Regions from separate parts of the Mannheimia massilioguelmaensis genome, predicted to be linked through region 3. Evidence: riboswitches for the same ligand, from Rfam matches in the RefSeq annotation. Region 3 holds a riboswitch; each other region holds the start of a gene.

Region 1 (5,429 bases), 190 kb from region 3:
AATCTTGGCTCTCAGCAGAAATTTTCACAGAACCGACCGCACTTTGGTTATAAGCACGAGTCACTGTACCTCGTAAACGCACAGCTTGGATACATTCTTCAGGCAATTCATTAATAAAACGAGAAGGAATATGTCTTTCTTCTTTTCCGTATAAACGACGGCTTTCTGCATAACAAATTGTCAATTTTTGTTTTGCACGAGTAATTCCGACATAGGCTAAACGACGTTCTTCTTCTAGACGACCTGGTTCTTCTAAAGACATAAAACTTGGGAAGATACCTTCTTCCACACCAACCATAAATACACGAGGGAATTCTAATCCTTTGGCTGAGTGTAATGTCATCATTTGCACACTGGATTGATGAGGCGAAGCCTGTTCATCGCCAGCTTCTAAAGAAGCATGAGTTAAGAATGCAGTCAAATCTGTCATTTCTTGTGCATCATCAGGTTTAATAAATTCACGGGTAGCCGAAACTAACTCTTCCAAGTTTTCAATACGAACTTCACCTTTTTCTCCTTTCTCCTGTTTATACATTTCATATAAACCTGAGTGCTTAATCACAAAGTCCGTTTGCTCAAACAATGGCATTTCTGCGGTTTCTTCAGCTAATGAATTAATCAACTCACAAAAACGCTGTAATGCGGTAGCAGCACGACCAGCTAACTGATTTTCATGAATTGCAATTTGTATAGCTTGCCATAAGGTAATTTCACGTTCACGAGTTAAGTTACGTAAAATATCTAAAGTTCGATCTCCAATACCTCTAGTTGGCGTATTAATTACACGTTCAAAAGCTGCATCATCTTGGCGATTTGCAATTAAGCGTAAATAAGCTAACGCATCTTTGATTTCTTGACGTTCGAAGAATCGCATTCCTCCGTAAATACGATATGGAATTTGTGCCCGAATCAGTGCTTCTTCAATCACACGTGATTGACTATTGCTACGATATAAAATCGCTATATCATTTAAGCAACCACCATCTTCTAACCAAATCTTAATTTGAGAAGAGACAAAAAGTGCTTCATCTAATTCATTAAATGCGGCATAAATTCCCACAGGATCGCCTTGTTCACCATCCGTCCATAAATCTTTACCTAGGCGGTTATTATTGTTTGAAATTAATTGGTTGGCAGCCTGTAGAATATTGCCTGTAGAACGATAATTTTGCTCTAAACGAATGGTTTGAGCTTGATGGAAATCATCAAGGAATTTTTGAATATTTTCGATTTGTGCACCACGCCAACCATAAATAGACTGATCATCATCCCCAACAATCATTACATTGCCTGTTTCACCAGCTAATAATTTGATCCAAGCATATTGAATTTTATTCGTATCTTGAAACTCATCCACCAATATTTGCCCAAAGCGTTGCTGGTAACGTTGCAGAATCACAGGTTTCTTGAGAAATAACTCATAAGCACGTAATAAAATTTCAGCAAAATCCACCAACCCGGCACGATCACAAGTATCTTGATAAATACGATAAATTTTAATCCATTCTCGTTCTTGGCGATCATTATGATCATCAATTAGGTTTGGTCTTAAACCCTCATCCTTTTTATTATTGATATACCAACAGGCCTGTTTTGCTGGAAACATTTTCTCATCATAATTATGCAATTTAAGTAAACGCTTCATTAGGCGAAGTTGATCCTCGCTATCCATAATTTGGAAATCTTGTGGCAAATTGGCATCCACATAATGAGCACGTAATAATCGGTGAGCAATGCTATGAAAAGTGCCGACCCACATACCTGATAAAGAATGAGAAGAATGGGGAGTTAATGTTGATTCAATACGATGACGCATTTCTGCAGCGGCTTTATTTGTAAAAGTCACCGCCATAATACTACTTTCAGAAACGCTTTCGACAGCAATTAACCAAGCAATACGATGAGTTAAAACTCGAGTTTTTCCGCTTCCTGCACCTGCCAACACTAAATAGTTACCTAGCGGTGCCGCTACAGCTTCACGTTGCTTATCATTTAAACCATCAAGTAATTCTGAAATATCCATTATTGCTCACTACATTTTGCTGTTTATTTTTACAGGGGATTATAAGGGTTATATATGCTTTGTCAATGTAATGAGCCAACCCTATTTACAATTAAGAGAAAAGGTTTTATATTGTTGCTCCGTTAGTCGGGGTGCTGAAAAAATCGGCTGAGAAATACCCGTGAACCTGATACAGTTAACACTGGCGTAGGAAACTAATTATCCACATTTTTCTCTTTCGTTTATGTGTTGACTTGTTTTCTTTTAATTAAGGAGCAATTCAATGACAACTCATTCAATTTTATCTATTCATAAAATTTTTCTAAAACCTACCGCACTTTTTATCGGTGCTATAAGCCTATTACCTCAATTTGCCCAGGCAGAAGGTAAATTAAATATTTATTGCAGTGTGCAAAATACCGCTTGCGAAAAAATCAGCCAAGCATTCGCTAAAAAATACCACGTAGAAACCCAATTTATTCGTAATAGTACAGGAACCACATTAGGTAAAATTAAAGCAGAAAAAGACAATCCTCAGGCAGATGTATGGTACGGTGGCACTTTAGAACCTCATTTACAAGCAGCTGATTTAGGCTTACTTGAAAAATACCGCTCACCTAATCAAAAACAAATTTTGCCACAATTTAAACAATTAATGGAACAACGAGGTGAATTTTCTTCGATTATTTACTTAATGGAATTAGGCATTGGTATTAATACTCAAAAACTTGAAAAACTCAATATTAAAAAACCACAATGCTTTAAAGATCTATTAAAACCAGAATTTAAAAATGAAATTCAATACCCTGATCCTAGAGTCTCTGGTACAGGATATTCATTTCTCACTACCTTAATCGCACTTTGGGGTGAAGATAAAGCCTTTGAATACCTGAAAGCACTCAATAAAAATGTGTCACAATTTTCAAAAAGTGGTTTAGCGACAAACACCTTAGCATCAGGAGAAGTAGCTGTAGATATTAGTTTTATGCATAGCTATATTCGTGAGCAGGAAAAAGGTGCGCCAGTAACAGGCGTTTTACCTTGTGAAGGCATTGGTTATACTTTAGGTGCCAATAGCATTATTAAAAATGCCCGCAATCTTGAAAATGCAAAATTATTTACCGACTGGGTTCTCACGGCCGAAGCACAAGAAATCCCTTGGCGTGAAGCTAATTCTTATCAGCTACCAGCCAATATTCATGCACAACATCATCCTAAGGCAAGCGATCCATTAAAATTGCAATTTATTGATATTGACTTTTTACATTTTGGTTCAGATCAAGAAAGTAAAAAGCTAATTGAACGTTGGACGAAAATGAGTCTATCAGAACAGTAACTAAGGCTATAGGGCGGATTAACGAGATCTGCCCTTTACATAGCTCAATATATCAATCGCTCTTTTCCTGTATAAACTGTAGCTCGTCCTTCCCTAGCAAATCCAATTAATGTGAGATTACTCTCTTCAGCCATTCTCACAGCTAAATCAGTTCCTGCTGAAATTGCAATGAGCATTTCAATGCCACAAGTTGCTGCTTTTTGTACCATTTCATAACTTGCTCGACTTGTCACTAACACAAATCCCAGAGGTTGATTATTCTTCGCATGCCAGCCTAATAATTTATCCAAAGCCACATGACGTCCAACATCTTCACGAATAGCCAATAACTCGCCTTCTAAAGAGAAGAAACCCGCGGCATGAGTAGAGCCTGTTTGCTTACCCAATACTTGGGCATCATGCAAAATTGTTAAACATTGATCTAGTTTATTTAAATCAAAGCTAAAAGTGCGGTCTAATTTAGGTAATTTTTTAGTCACTTGTTCTAATTGCTCACTGCCACAAATCCCACAACCTGTACGTCCAGCCATTGTACGGCGTAAATCTTTCAGACGAACGAAACAACGAGTTGCCAATTCAATTTGAACCTCCACCCCATTACAAGTTTCTTCCACATCAATACCATAAATATCTGAAGTTTTATCAATAATCCCTTCAGCTAATGAAAATCCTAATGCGAAATCTTCCAAATCTTGAGGAGTAGTCATCATTACTGTATGAGAAATACCGTTATAAACCAATGCCACAGGCATTTCAATCGCTAAAAACTCCTCTTTCTGTACAAATTCTGAGCTTTTTTCACTATTCTTTTCTAAATGATATTTATCAGAATGTTTTGTAAATGTTAAATTTTTGAAAAAATTTATTGTTCTTTTTGTGATCTGAATCAACTTTTTTCCTCCAATTAACCTTATTAGTTATAGATTTAAATAGAAAATAAATGTATTCTACACTAGATTTAAAGCTTTACCCATTGTTTATATTTTTTGGGAAGCGATGTAATCAAATTCATTCTCATTAACATTAGGAATGAATAATTGTAGAAACTCAATTCTTACTTTTTATTAACATTTACTTATACAAGTAAAATCGTTAAAGCAAGTTTTTATCGTGTTACTACGTTTATCCATTTTTGTTGTTAGATGAATGAGTTTACTACAAACTATTATTGTTTTGAGGATTATCTATGCAGGTCACAAGAAGAAAGTTCTTTAAGATCTGTGCAGGTGGTATGGCGGGGACATCTGCTGCAATGTTAGGTTTTGCACCTACTTCAGCTTTAGCAGCACCTCGTGAATACAAATTGTTACGTGCTTATGAAGCACGTCAAACCTGTACATACTGTGCGGTAAGTTGTGGGATGTTAATGTATAGCACTGGGAAACCATCTACAACATTAAATGGCTACACTGGCTCTAATGTCCGTTCTAAATTATTCCATATCGAAGGCGATCCTGATCATCCAGTCAGCCGTGGTGCATTATGTCCAAAAGGTGCGGGCGCATTAGACTATATTAATAGTAAAAGCCGTGCACTATATCCTGAGTATCGTGCCCCAGGTTCAGACAAATGGCAACGCATTTCATGGAAAGAAGCAATTACACGTATTGCTCGCTTGATGAAAGATGACAGAGATGCAAACTACATTGAAAAAAACTCAGAAGGTCAAACTGTTAATCGTTGGACCTCAACAGGTATCTTAACTGCTTCAGCGATGAGCAATGAAGCAGCGCTTATTACTAAAAAATGGGTTACCTCGCTGGGAATGGTCCCCGTGGGCAACCAAGCGAGTGTTTGACACGGACCAACGGTAGCAAGTCTTGCTCCATCATTTGGTCGCGGTGCCATGACTAATAACTGGGTTGATATTAAAAATGCTAATCTTATTATCGTCCAAGGCGGTAATGCGGCTGAAGCACACCCTGTGGGTTTCCGTTGGGTAATCGAAGCGAAGAAAAATGGTGCAAAATTAATCGTTATTGATCCTCGATTTAATCGTACTGCAGCAGTAGCCGATCACTATGTACCAATTCGTTCAGGTTCAGATATTACCTTCTTAATGGGGGTGATTCACTACTTACTTGAAAACGA
Region 2 (5,429 bases), on a different contig from region 3:
GCTAAACGTCGGGATAGCTCTAATAGTGCTATGGACATCAGCAATGCTAACAAGGCAGAAATCGGTGCGATAGAAAAGGAATATGCCATAGAACGCCATAATTGTGGGTCTTGCCATGCATGAAGTGCATCTTTCGCCACTAATGCACTAATGACAATATGAACTAAAGGAGAAAGTATAAATAAACTGACTATAGCAATCATTAAAATTTGCCAAAATTTAACCGCACTTTTCTGTTTGGCGAACCATAATTCTCTAAAACTTAAATGTGTTTCTGGCAATTTACTAAACATGCTACTGAGTGCAAACAATAAGAAACAAACAATAAATTGTAATAGCACAAATAAAGCCGCTTTAGATAAATCAAAATCAAAGATAATGGCTTGATAAATTGCCACTTCAAGGGTGGAATATTTTGGTCCTCCACCTAAACTCAATACGATAGCAAAACTGGTAAAGCAAAGAGTAAAAATCAATACCAATGTAGGTAATAGTTGCTGACGTAAATAAGGCCATTCAATTAATCGAATAAATTGCCAACCTTGCATATTTAATTGTGCGGCGAGTTGTCGTTGTTGATTAGGAATACTATGAAAACTCTGCAAAAACATACGTGCGGCTAAAGGAATATTAAAAAATAAATGGGCGATTAGAATACCTGATAAGCCATAAATATTAGGTTGCCATGAGATATTTAGATAAGTTAAAAGTTGTGCAAGCCAACCAGATGAGCCATAAATTCCTAATAAACCCAAAATTGCTACTAAAGAAGGCAATACAAAAGTTAAGGAAAATAATTTTAATAGCAATAATTTCCCTTTAAACTGCTGATAAAAAAATGCCCTTGCAAAGAACAATCCAATAAGCACTGAAAGCCCAGCAGAAAGACTAGCTTGCCAAAAGCTAAACCTTAATACTTGATATAAATAACTATCTTGCCATAAACTTTGCCAAGAGTGAGCTTCCCCCTGATAAAATACGGCTAATAAAGAGCCTCCATAAATCACCATTAATAAACATAGCACCAAAATCCCGCCCACATAATGGGCAGGAGCTAAATGTTTAATGGAAGGAAATAATAAGGACATAACGCCGTTATTTACTCAATGCTGACTGCCATTGGTTTATCCAAGATTTCAATTGTTCATCACTAATCATCAAGGTATCAATAGTTTTACTTTTCATCACGGCACTTTTTAGTGCATCGTAATGAGGCTCAATATTGCCTTCAACCACTGGCAACATAATCCCTTTAGTGATAATGGTTTTTTGGCTATCTGGTTGCAATAGAAAACTTAAAAAATGATCCGCACAAGCATTATTTTTTCCTGCGATTTTGCCTGCCATATCAATTTGTAAGGTTTCACCCTCTGCAAATTCTGTGGCAGCATAGTTGGAATTATGCTCATTCAGCAAATGATAAAGCGGAGAGGTATTATTACTTAATACCAAATCAGCTTCTCCTTTTAAAAAACTACCATAGGTTTCTGACCAACCTTTGCCAACAGTAACAGTATGTTTCTGTAATGTTTGCCACTGTTGATTAATTTGATCTTGTGGATAAAGCATATTCATCCAAACTAATAATCCTCTTCCAATACTGCTTGTACGAGGATCTTGATAAATCACCTTAAGATCTTCACGTTCAATTAACTCTTTTAAGCTCTTAGGTGGATTTTGTAGTTTAGTTTTATCATAAATAAACGCATATTTTGAAAACTCATAAGGCACAAAATATTGGCTCTGCCACTTAACTGGCATGTTAACATGGTTCAAGCTGACACCATGAGGTGCAAATAAACCTGTTTTTTCAGCAGCTTCTAATTGATGATTATCCATACCAATCACCACATCAGCTTTGGTTTTCTTTCCCTCCAAACGTAAACGATTTAACATGGTGGTACGGCTATCAAAAGGAATCATATTAATTTGACACTGAGGGAAGGCTTTTTCAAAATTGGTTTTTACTTCAGGGCCGGCTCCCCACTGTGCAGCAAAATATTCTTCTGCATAAAGGTTGACCGATTGGTTCTCTGCAACCGCTTGTCCAGACAGAAAAAGTGCGGTTGAAAAAAGAAAAATTTTAGATTTAGGCATAAAAAAATCCTTTAATTGAAATTAAAGGAATTTAAGTGCGGTACAATTTTAGAAAAATTTACTCGCTTTCTCAAATCCCTACGCTGTGATTAATCAGATCAGGTTCTACGGGTTTCTCTCAGCCTCAAATGAAGCACCCCGTTGAGAACGGCAAATAGTTTAATCGCTTTTAAGGGATTTATTCAAGCCATTTTTCTACAGAGAGGTTTAAAATAAGTATGACATTAATTAAGTATCTTATAAGCAACTGCATATTTAAAACATTTCTTCACCATCTAACTTTTTATAATCTTTAAGATTCAGTTACAATACACATATAAATCTACATACCAAAGACTTAGGAACATCTATGAGTATGCCCATTTCTGCCTTTCAAACAACGTTAACCCAACTTGCAGAATTATTAATTGAGCAATTTCCTGATCAATGTAATTCGCAATTGTACAAAGATATTATTGATCAACAACAGGATCTGAATGCCCCAATTGGACGGCTAGCACAGGCTATTGCGATGTCTGACTTTGTGGTAGAAATTTTCAAAAAACAACCGCACTTTTTATGGGAGTGTTGGCAAACTAGCCCCTCATTATCTGATTGTGAAAACTATGCTTCTCGTTTAACTCTGTTATTAAATACAGTAACTGACGAAGCGGGGTTATATAAAACATTACGACAATTCCGTAACCGTGAAATGGTGAAGCTCAGTTTTTGTCAGAGCCTGAATTTAGGCACGGTAGAGGAAATTTTTATTCGTCTTTCACAATTAGCTGAAGCATGCATTATTTGTGCAAGAGATTGGCTCTATAAACAAGCTTGTGCAGATTGGGGAACACCGGTGGATGAACAAGGACATCCTCAACAACTTTATATTCTTGGAATGGGCAAACTTGGTGGTTTTGAACTTAATTTTTCATCAGATATTGATTTAATCTTCACCTATCCTGCTAATGGTGAAACTGTTGGAACTCGTAAACCAATGGAAAACCAAAAATTCTTTATGCGTTTAGGACAAAAACTGATTAATACTTTAGATGAATTTACGGTTGATGGTTTCGTTTACCGTACAGATATGCGTTTACGTCCATTTGGTGAAAGCGGTGCATTAGCATTAAGTTTTAATGGAATGGAAACCTATTATCAAGAACAAGGGCGAGATTGGGAACGCTATGCCATGATTAAAGGACGAATTTTAGGGGCAGATGAACAAGATCCTAATATCAAAACCTTACGCCAACTACTTCGTCCATTTGTTTATCGCCGTTACATCGATTTCAGTGTTATCCAATCTTTACGAGAAATGAAGCATAAAATTGAGCGTGAAGTCCGTCGTCGTGGCTTAGTGGATAATATAAAGCTTGGTGCAGGTGGAATTCGAGAAATAGAATTTATTGTACAAGTTTTTCAACTCATTCGTGGCGGTCGAGAAATTGCCTTACAAAAACATGAATTACTCAAACTTCTCCCTGAAATTGAAAAACTAGGTCTGATTAGTGCTAAGCAACATCAAGATTTAATGCAAGCCTATTTATTCTTACGCCGTGTAGAAAACGTATTACAAGCCATTGATGATAAACAAACACAATTACTACCTAGCAAAGAATTAGATCAATTACGTTTAGTCGAAGCAACAAAATGTTTTACTCTTTGGGATCAAAATCATCAAAGCATTGAAATTCATTATCCTATTACTGATTGGCAAAGTTTTTATCACATATTACAACAACATCAGCAAAAAGTGCGGTCAGTTTTTCAAAATTTAATTGGACAAGATGAAGAACCAGAACAAGATATCAAAGAAAATGAATGGCGTGATTTTCTAGACGCCCATATTGAGCAGAATGAGTTATCTGATATTTTGATCCAACAAGGGATCGGCGAAAATGAACGAGAAGAATTAATCCATAAATTAGAAGCTTTCCGTTCTAGTGTGAAACTCCGTTCTATTGGCATTCGAGGACGAGAAGTGCTTGCTCAGCTTCTACCAAATTTATTATTACAAATTTTTTCTCATGCTGAATACCGCACTTTGTTACCAAGAATGTTAAACATTGTCGAGAAAATTCTAACCCGAACAACCTATTTAGAATTATTACTTGAGAACCCTCAAGCATTAACACAACTAATAGAATTATGTGCAAAATCACAACTTATTGCCGAACAGGTAGCACAACATCCAATTTTATTAGATGAGTTATTAGATCCTAAAGCTTTATTAGATCTACCCTCTTATGAAAATTATCCTTCGGAATTACAGCAATATTTACTCCGTTTGCCTGAAGATGATGATGAACAATTTATTACGGCATTACGCCAATTTAAACAAGCTACGCACCTCCGAGTCGCTGCTGCAGATATTTTAGGCGTATTACCAGTCATGAAAGTGAGTGATCATCTTACTTTCCTTGCCGAGGCCATTATCCATGCTGTAGTCAATCTTGCTTGGCAACAAGTCACTGCCCGTTTCGGCAAACCCGAACATTTACAAGATAACCAAACGGGTTTCTTAGTTGTAGGTTATGGGAAACTTGGCGGGATCGAATTAGGTTATCGTTCAGACTTAGATTTAGTCTTCCTCTATGATGGAACGCATCAAGGTCAAACTATCGGTGGAAAAAAAAGCATCGATAATAGCCAATTCTACCTGCGTTTAGCACAAAAGATCATTAGCATTTTCAGCATGAATACCAGCGCAGGGATTCTTTACGAAGTGGACATGCGATTACGTCCATCAGGTAATGCAGGACCACTAAGTTGTTCATTTAAGGCATTTGAAGATTATCAAATGAATGAAGCTTGGACTTGGGAAAAACAATCTCTTGTGCGTAGTCGTGCAGTCTATGGTGAACCTGCATTAAGAGCTCAATTTAATGAAATACGTACAAAAATTTTATCTACCTCTCGTGATTTACAAACACTTAAAATAGATGTGCGAGAAATGCGTGAGAAAATGTATGAACACCTCGCTAACACAAATCCAGAGCAATTTAATATTAAAAAAGATCATGGAGGCATTACAGATATTGAATTTATTGCTCAGTACTTAGTTCTAGCACATGCACCAGAAAACCCGGCATTAGCTTATTGGTCAGATAATGTCCGTATCTTTGATATTATGGCGGAGCATCATATTATTTCACTTGATCACGCAGAAACCTTGAAAAATTGCTATACCAAGTTAAGAAATAAAATACATCATCTGAATTTATTGGGGGCGCCTTCTATCATTAGCAGTAGTGAATTTACTAAGGAACGCCAATTTATTGATGGCGTCTGGAATACCTTATTTACAGATTAACCTCCATAGGGTAAGCCCTACACTTACCCTTATCATT
Region 3 (5,429 bases):
GTTATAGCCTACTTTCCATGCATCAGTGATTTGTTTTTCTAAACCCGCAGTCCAAGTTGTTTGATTAAACTTCGCATTATCGCTTTTAACGCAATTGCGGCATTCTAAGCCATTTAAATCTTGCTGTTCATATTTCGCCCAGTCATAACGAACCCCAAGAGTAGCTTTCCAATCATGAGTTAAATCAATGGAATCATGTAATGAGAAATAATGCTGTTTACTTTTAATTGGATGCATCATCGTGGAATCAGGCTGAATACGCCAAGTACCATATAAATAGAATGAATCTTTATGCAATACATCAAATTTTCTTTCTGCGGTTGAGGCTTTAAATGAAAGTTGATGTGTTAAATTTCCTAATGTTAGAGTTTGGCTGTCTAAACGGAAATTTAAACGTTTTAGCTTGGTATTGAAAATACGAATATTGTTATCACTTGGTGTTCTTTCTACCGCTGGACTATATTCCGTTTCAGGCGCTGCACGTTTTCCTTCATAGTTATAGGCGGAAGTTTCTGTTTTTTGGTAATCAAAATCAACTTTCGCTAAAGCAATCCATTTAGAGGCAGGGAAATATTCATAAAATACATTGAAGGTATCGCGTTTTGCTCTATCTTCTGCTTCTCGCCAATATGAGCTGAGATATACCGCAGAATCTTCAATAATATAGTTTTTATTATGTTGACCACTATAAGCCACGCCAATACGATGATTATCATTAAAACGATAGGAAAGTTTTGCTAAATAACTATGATTTTTATGTGTGGAATCATCAGGTGTTTGTTTGCTACTGCCGATATATCGAGTTTGTAAATCATCCTCAGGTACAGTATAACCACCAGCACTTTCCATTTCGTGACCATGACGATGGGAATAAAGCAAGACCGCTTCTAATTGTTCACCTAAATAGCCCAAGCCAAAAGTATTGACCCATTCATTATTGCGAGTGGCATAACCTGTACGATATAAAGCACCAAATTTATTGCCATTACGTACAATATCATAAGCTTCAAGAGTTCGATAATTTACACCACCGCCTAAATTACCACTACCTTGGTTAAACGAATCAGCCCCTTTTGAAACTTCTATTGTTCTTGCCAATTCAGGATCGATAGATTGACGAGAAGTATTCAAATTACCGTAACGTTTATAGAGAGAATTCTCTTCAGAATCGGGCAATGCTACCCCATCGATACTAATGCCAACACGATTATCTTCTACACCACGAATCGCAAAACCTTTTTGATGTCGACCTTGGTTAATAACGCCAACATCAGGGCTATAACGAACTAAATCACGATTATTTTGAATTAATTCTTGTTGTATAACTTTTTGCGTTTTTTGTTCAGTAGAGGCTTTAACTTCTTCTTGAGTGGTGACATCAATTTGAGAAAGTGTTTCTGTATTTTCTTGTGCATAAATGTTTGAACTAAATGCACAAGTAATACTTAATGCTAATAATGAAAGTCGAAAGTGTAAGTGTGATTGACTCATACAAAATTCCTTAGGGTTATAAAATAAATTGAATTTAATAATAAAAAACAAATGCTATGAATGATAAGGATTCGTATTTATATGTCAATCAACATTTTCATATTTTATGATTTAAATCACTTTTTATTAAATTTTAACCGCCTGATAATATTCTAATGGTTTCGAAAATGTTTTTAGAACGGGTAATCGCAGAAATGACAGCCACCCCATCGGCACCTAGTTGTCTTAGTTTGGGGGCGGATAATTCAGTAATTCCACCGATAGCAACACAAGGCTTATTAATTTGATGCTCTCGAATTTGATGAAAAATTTCCATACCAAGCACAGGACTGTGATCTAATTTAGATTGCGTAGAGAAAATAGGACCAATACCAAAATAATCGATATTAGGATTATTTTGATTCGCTAAGGCTTGTGCTAAATTATTTATTGATAATCCAATAATCGGTTTTACTGTAGTTTTTAGCAGAATATCGTTGATTCCCATATCTGTTTGTCCTACATGAATTCCATCAGCCTGTAGAGATAAAGCCAAGTCAATATCATCATTAATAATGAAAGGAGCATTAAATTCTTTACATAGTTTTTGGCATTCAATGGCAAGTTGACGTTTTGCTGCGGGATCATTTTCTAAAGAGTTCTTTCCTTTTTCACGGAATTGAAAGCAACTAATTCCGCCCATTAGTGCTTGTTTTAAAATATAGAGTAAATTTTCACCAGCATTATTAGATAAATGGCAGCAATCCTGTGAGCCAGCAATAAAATACACGGAAAGCATTGATTTCACTTTATTCATCACGATATGCCCAATGATTTGTTGGTCCATGCCCATGACCAATGTTTAATGGATGGCTAATTGCCTCAGTAATAAATAACTTGGCTGTATGTATCGCTTGTGGAACAGTATAGCCTTTAGCTATTTCTGCGGTAATGCAAGCTGAAAATGTACAGCCTGTGCCATGAGTATGAAGGGTCTGATAACGAGGGGAGGAGAGTGTAAAATCTTCATCTGAAGTGAAAATCCAATCTTTACATACCGCACTTTTCGCATCATCTAAATGACCACCTTTGATAATTACCGTTTCAACACCTAAATTTTGTATAATCTCAGCGGCTTTTTTAATATCTGTTTCATTATGGATTTTAATCCCTGTAAGTGCTTCTGCTTCAGGAATATTAGGGGTAATAATATCTGCTTGAGGAATCATTAAATTTTTTAATGCACTGACCGCACTTTGTGGTAGTAAGCTAGCTCCACCTTTTGCAATCATCACGGGATCTAACACAATTTTGCCAAAAGAATATTGACGTAAACCATCAGCAACACATTCAATGCGATTAGCATCTCCCAGCATTCCAATTTTAACCGCTCTAATATCAAAATCTTCAGCTATAGCTTTAAGTTGAGATTGAATTGTATCAATAGGAATAAGATGGATATCGTAAACGCCCAGCGTATTTTGTGCCGTCACCGAAGTGATAACAGAAGTCCCAAAAACATTTCGCATTTGAAAGGTTTTTAAGTCAGCTTGAATACCTGCACCACCGCCGCTATCGGAACCTGCAATGGTTAAGGTTTGTCTTATTGGATTCATCATATGTTTTTTACTTCTTGTTGATTTTGCTAACACGTTGTACTTGGGCAGAGGTAATAGCACCTAATTGATTAATAAAATTAACCGCGAAACTGCCATATTCAGTTGGTAGTAAGCCTTGCATTGCCAATTCTCCTGCAACCGCATAAGTTGCACAGGCTTCGACACAAGCAGAAAAATATGAATCCTTTTCAGCAACCCCAAGAAATGCGGCAATTACAGCACCAAGTAAACAACCAGAACCTGTGACTTTAGGAAGCATAGATGAGCCATTATGAATGGAGCAGAGTAGTGAACCATCAGAAATCACATCAGTTTCACCACTTATTGCCACAATACATTGATATTTTTGAGCCACGGTTTTAGCAATAATATTTAAATCTGCATCATTACCCGCCGCATCTACACCTTTCCCTTGCCAACAACCTTCCGCTAAAAAAGCAATTTCCGCAGCGTTTCCACGTATAACCGCCACTTTGATTTGGCTGAGTAATTGATGTGTAACCTGTTGACGGAATTTCGTCGCACCCACACCAACAGGATCGAATACCACGGGAATATCTAATTGATTTGCTGCTTTTCCTGCAATCAACATTGCTTCAATATCTGCGGGGTGAATCGTACCAATATTTATTAATAAACCTTGCGCAAAATCTTGAATTTCTGCTACTTCTTTAGGCATTGTTGACATAAAAGGCGAGGCACCTAAAGCTAATAAGCCATTAGCGGAAAAATTGGTGACAACAATATTAGTAATACAATGAACTAATGGATTTTTTTGACGAATCAGTTCTAAATAATGAGTTTGCATAGCAATTCCTTTTTGTAAAAAATGAAATTAACCAGCAATAAGACGAAAGGGAATAAAAGTACAAAAGATCTTTTATCAATAAACGAGAGTATTTTAGTTTTACTTGAATCTTTTACAATTAGTTTCCTACGCCAGTATTAGCTGTATCAGGTTCACGGGTGTTATCTCAGCTACTGAAACGTAGCACCCCGACTAATGTAATAACAAGTGTAATACCGTTCAAAATTTAACACAAAATTTGTTTTATAAAATTGTGAGTGAGATCACTAAAATGGAAAGGGAATCGAAGTAAAAGTGCGGTCTAAAAATTAAAAATTTTTTTACAAAATCTAGAATTTTCATAAAATATTTTTTACTCTTTTTACCTAAAATTCATATCTGGTGGAGAATTGTTATTTAGATAACATATTGATATTATTAAATAAAATAGAATTAATGGCTTTCATCCTTCACTTTTTACTTTATGCACTGTTTTATTGTTAAATTCAATTTGTTCTGTTTTTGAACCAATATCCCCCAAAGTTTTTCTGAAAATTAATAATAATTTTTTATTATCCCCAAGGCTTTGCATCTGGTTTGCTGTGTTTAGCTCGCCATTTAATACATTCTGGCTCGTTCCATACATACTTTTCTTCACATACGGGACCTTGTTCCAAATACCATCCTTTTTTTTCCATACATAAATTAACTTTAAGTTTATCACTTTCACCTAATACAGGGTCCATTCCACAAGCTCGCATATCAACATCTCTTTGAGTGGCAAATTCAAACTTCCCAATCCAAGCTCCAGTATTGGGGTCATAAAATGACTTTCCTGTATACCATATATAGTATAGTTTAGGTGGCTTAAACCCACCAAATGAACAACTAACCAAAAAGGCAATACTAAAAATCATACAAAGTACTCTCATAAAATTTCTCCTATTATTTATGGTTTGAATTTCTGTTTAAATCATAAATTGTTCGTTCTTTATTCATAATTAGGTCTTTTTCATCTTTACGATAACCATCCGTTACACATTGTTTTTGTCCTAGACCATGACAATTATGTATTGAAGAATTATCTCCAAACATATCAATTATTCGTTTTATTATCCTTCTATTCTGATAATTATCATTCATTGTGAGGGGAGGGGAGCTGATAGAATCGGCAAGTTATACAGCGGTTGTTCTTACTTTATCCGAGTTTTTATAGATTTTATGAAAAAATTGAGAAAAATGAACGGTTTCTACTAAAGTTAATCAAGCACTGTGTGGATGCCGGTACCATCTAGGGTAACCAAGCACACTAATCAACGATATTTTGCATTTTCTCTACATATACTCGCATTATCTCCATCTTGAGCCATACACCAATATAAGGGGGCACTAAATTTATATCCTAGCTCGTAATAACAACTAGTATTAGAGGGAATCAGCTCACGCAAACTTCGATATTCTTGGTATTCATTTGGATATTCTGTTTTCATTTTTAAATAACCTAGCTTTTCATAGCGAGTTTCTAAATATTCTAATCTTTTCTTATTTGCACT

Evidence for each region. A riboswitch is a leader RNA that binds a small molecule or an ion and turns the genes downstream of it on or off. The one in region 3 is predicted to bind thiamine pyrophosphate.
Region 1: it holds a riboswitch for thiamine pyrophosphate, as region 3 does, so the genes downstream of both, BN1226_RS04890 (ABC transporter substrate-binding protein) here and thiM (hydroxyethylthiazole kinase) in region 3, are expected to answer to the same signal.
Region 2: it holds a riboswitch for thiamine pyrophosphate, as region 3 does, so the genes downstream of both, thiB (thiamine ABC transporter substrate binding subunit) here and thiM (hydroxyethylthiazole kinase) in region 3, are expected to answer to the same signal.

What each region holds. Positions count from the first base shown of each region.
Region 1 covers NZ_CDQL01000006.1:24,139-29,567, forward strand. The annotation lists gene uvrD (DNA helicase II) at 1-2,023, opposite strand, end outside; TPP riboswitch at 2,141-2,233, shown strand; gene BN1226_RS04890 (ABC transporter substrate-binding protein) at 2,286-3,338, shown strand; gene fdhD (formate dehydrogenase accessory sulfurtransferase FdhD) at 3,383-4,228, opposite strand; gene fdnG (formate dehydrogenase-N subunit alpha) at 4,525-5,429, shown strand, end outside.
Region 2 covers NZ_CDQL01000008.1:66,244-71,672, reverse strand. The annotation lists gene thiP (thiamine/thiamine pyrophosphate ABC transporter permease ThiP) at 1-1,088, opposite strand, end outside; gene thiB (thiamine ABC transporter substrate binding subunit) at 1,096-2,097, opposite strand; TPP riboswitch at 2,155-2,248, opposite strand; gene glnE (bifunctional [glutamate--ammonia ligase]-adenylyl-L-tyrosine phosphorylase/[glutamate--ammonia-ligase] adenylyltransferase) at 2,447-5,392, shown strand.
Region 3 covers NZ_CDQL01000006.1:212,502-217,930, reverse strand. The annotation lists gene BN1226_RS05810 (TonB-dependent hemoglobin/transferrin/lactoferrin family receptor) at 1-1,491, opposite strand, end outside; gene thiE (thiamine phosphate synthase) at 1,625-2,287, opposite strand; gene thiD (bifunctional hydroxymethylpyrimidine kinase/phosphomethylpyrimidine kinase) at 2,280-3,086, opposite strand; gene thiM (hydroxyethylthiazole kinase) at 3,097-3,897, opposite strand; TPP riboswitch at 4,004-4,098, opposite strand; gene BN1226_RS05790 (hypothetical protein) at 4,449-4,808, opposite strand; gene BN1226_RS05785 (hypothetical protein) at 5,190-5,429, opposite strand, start outside.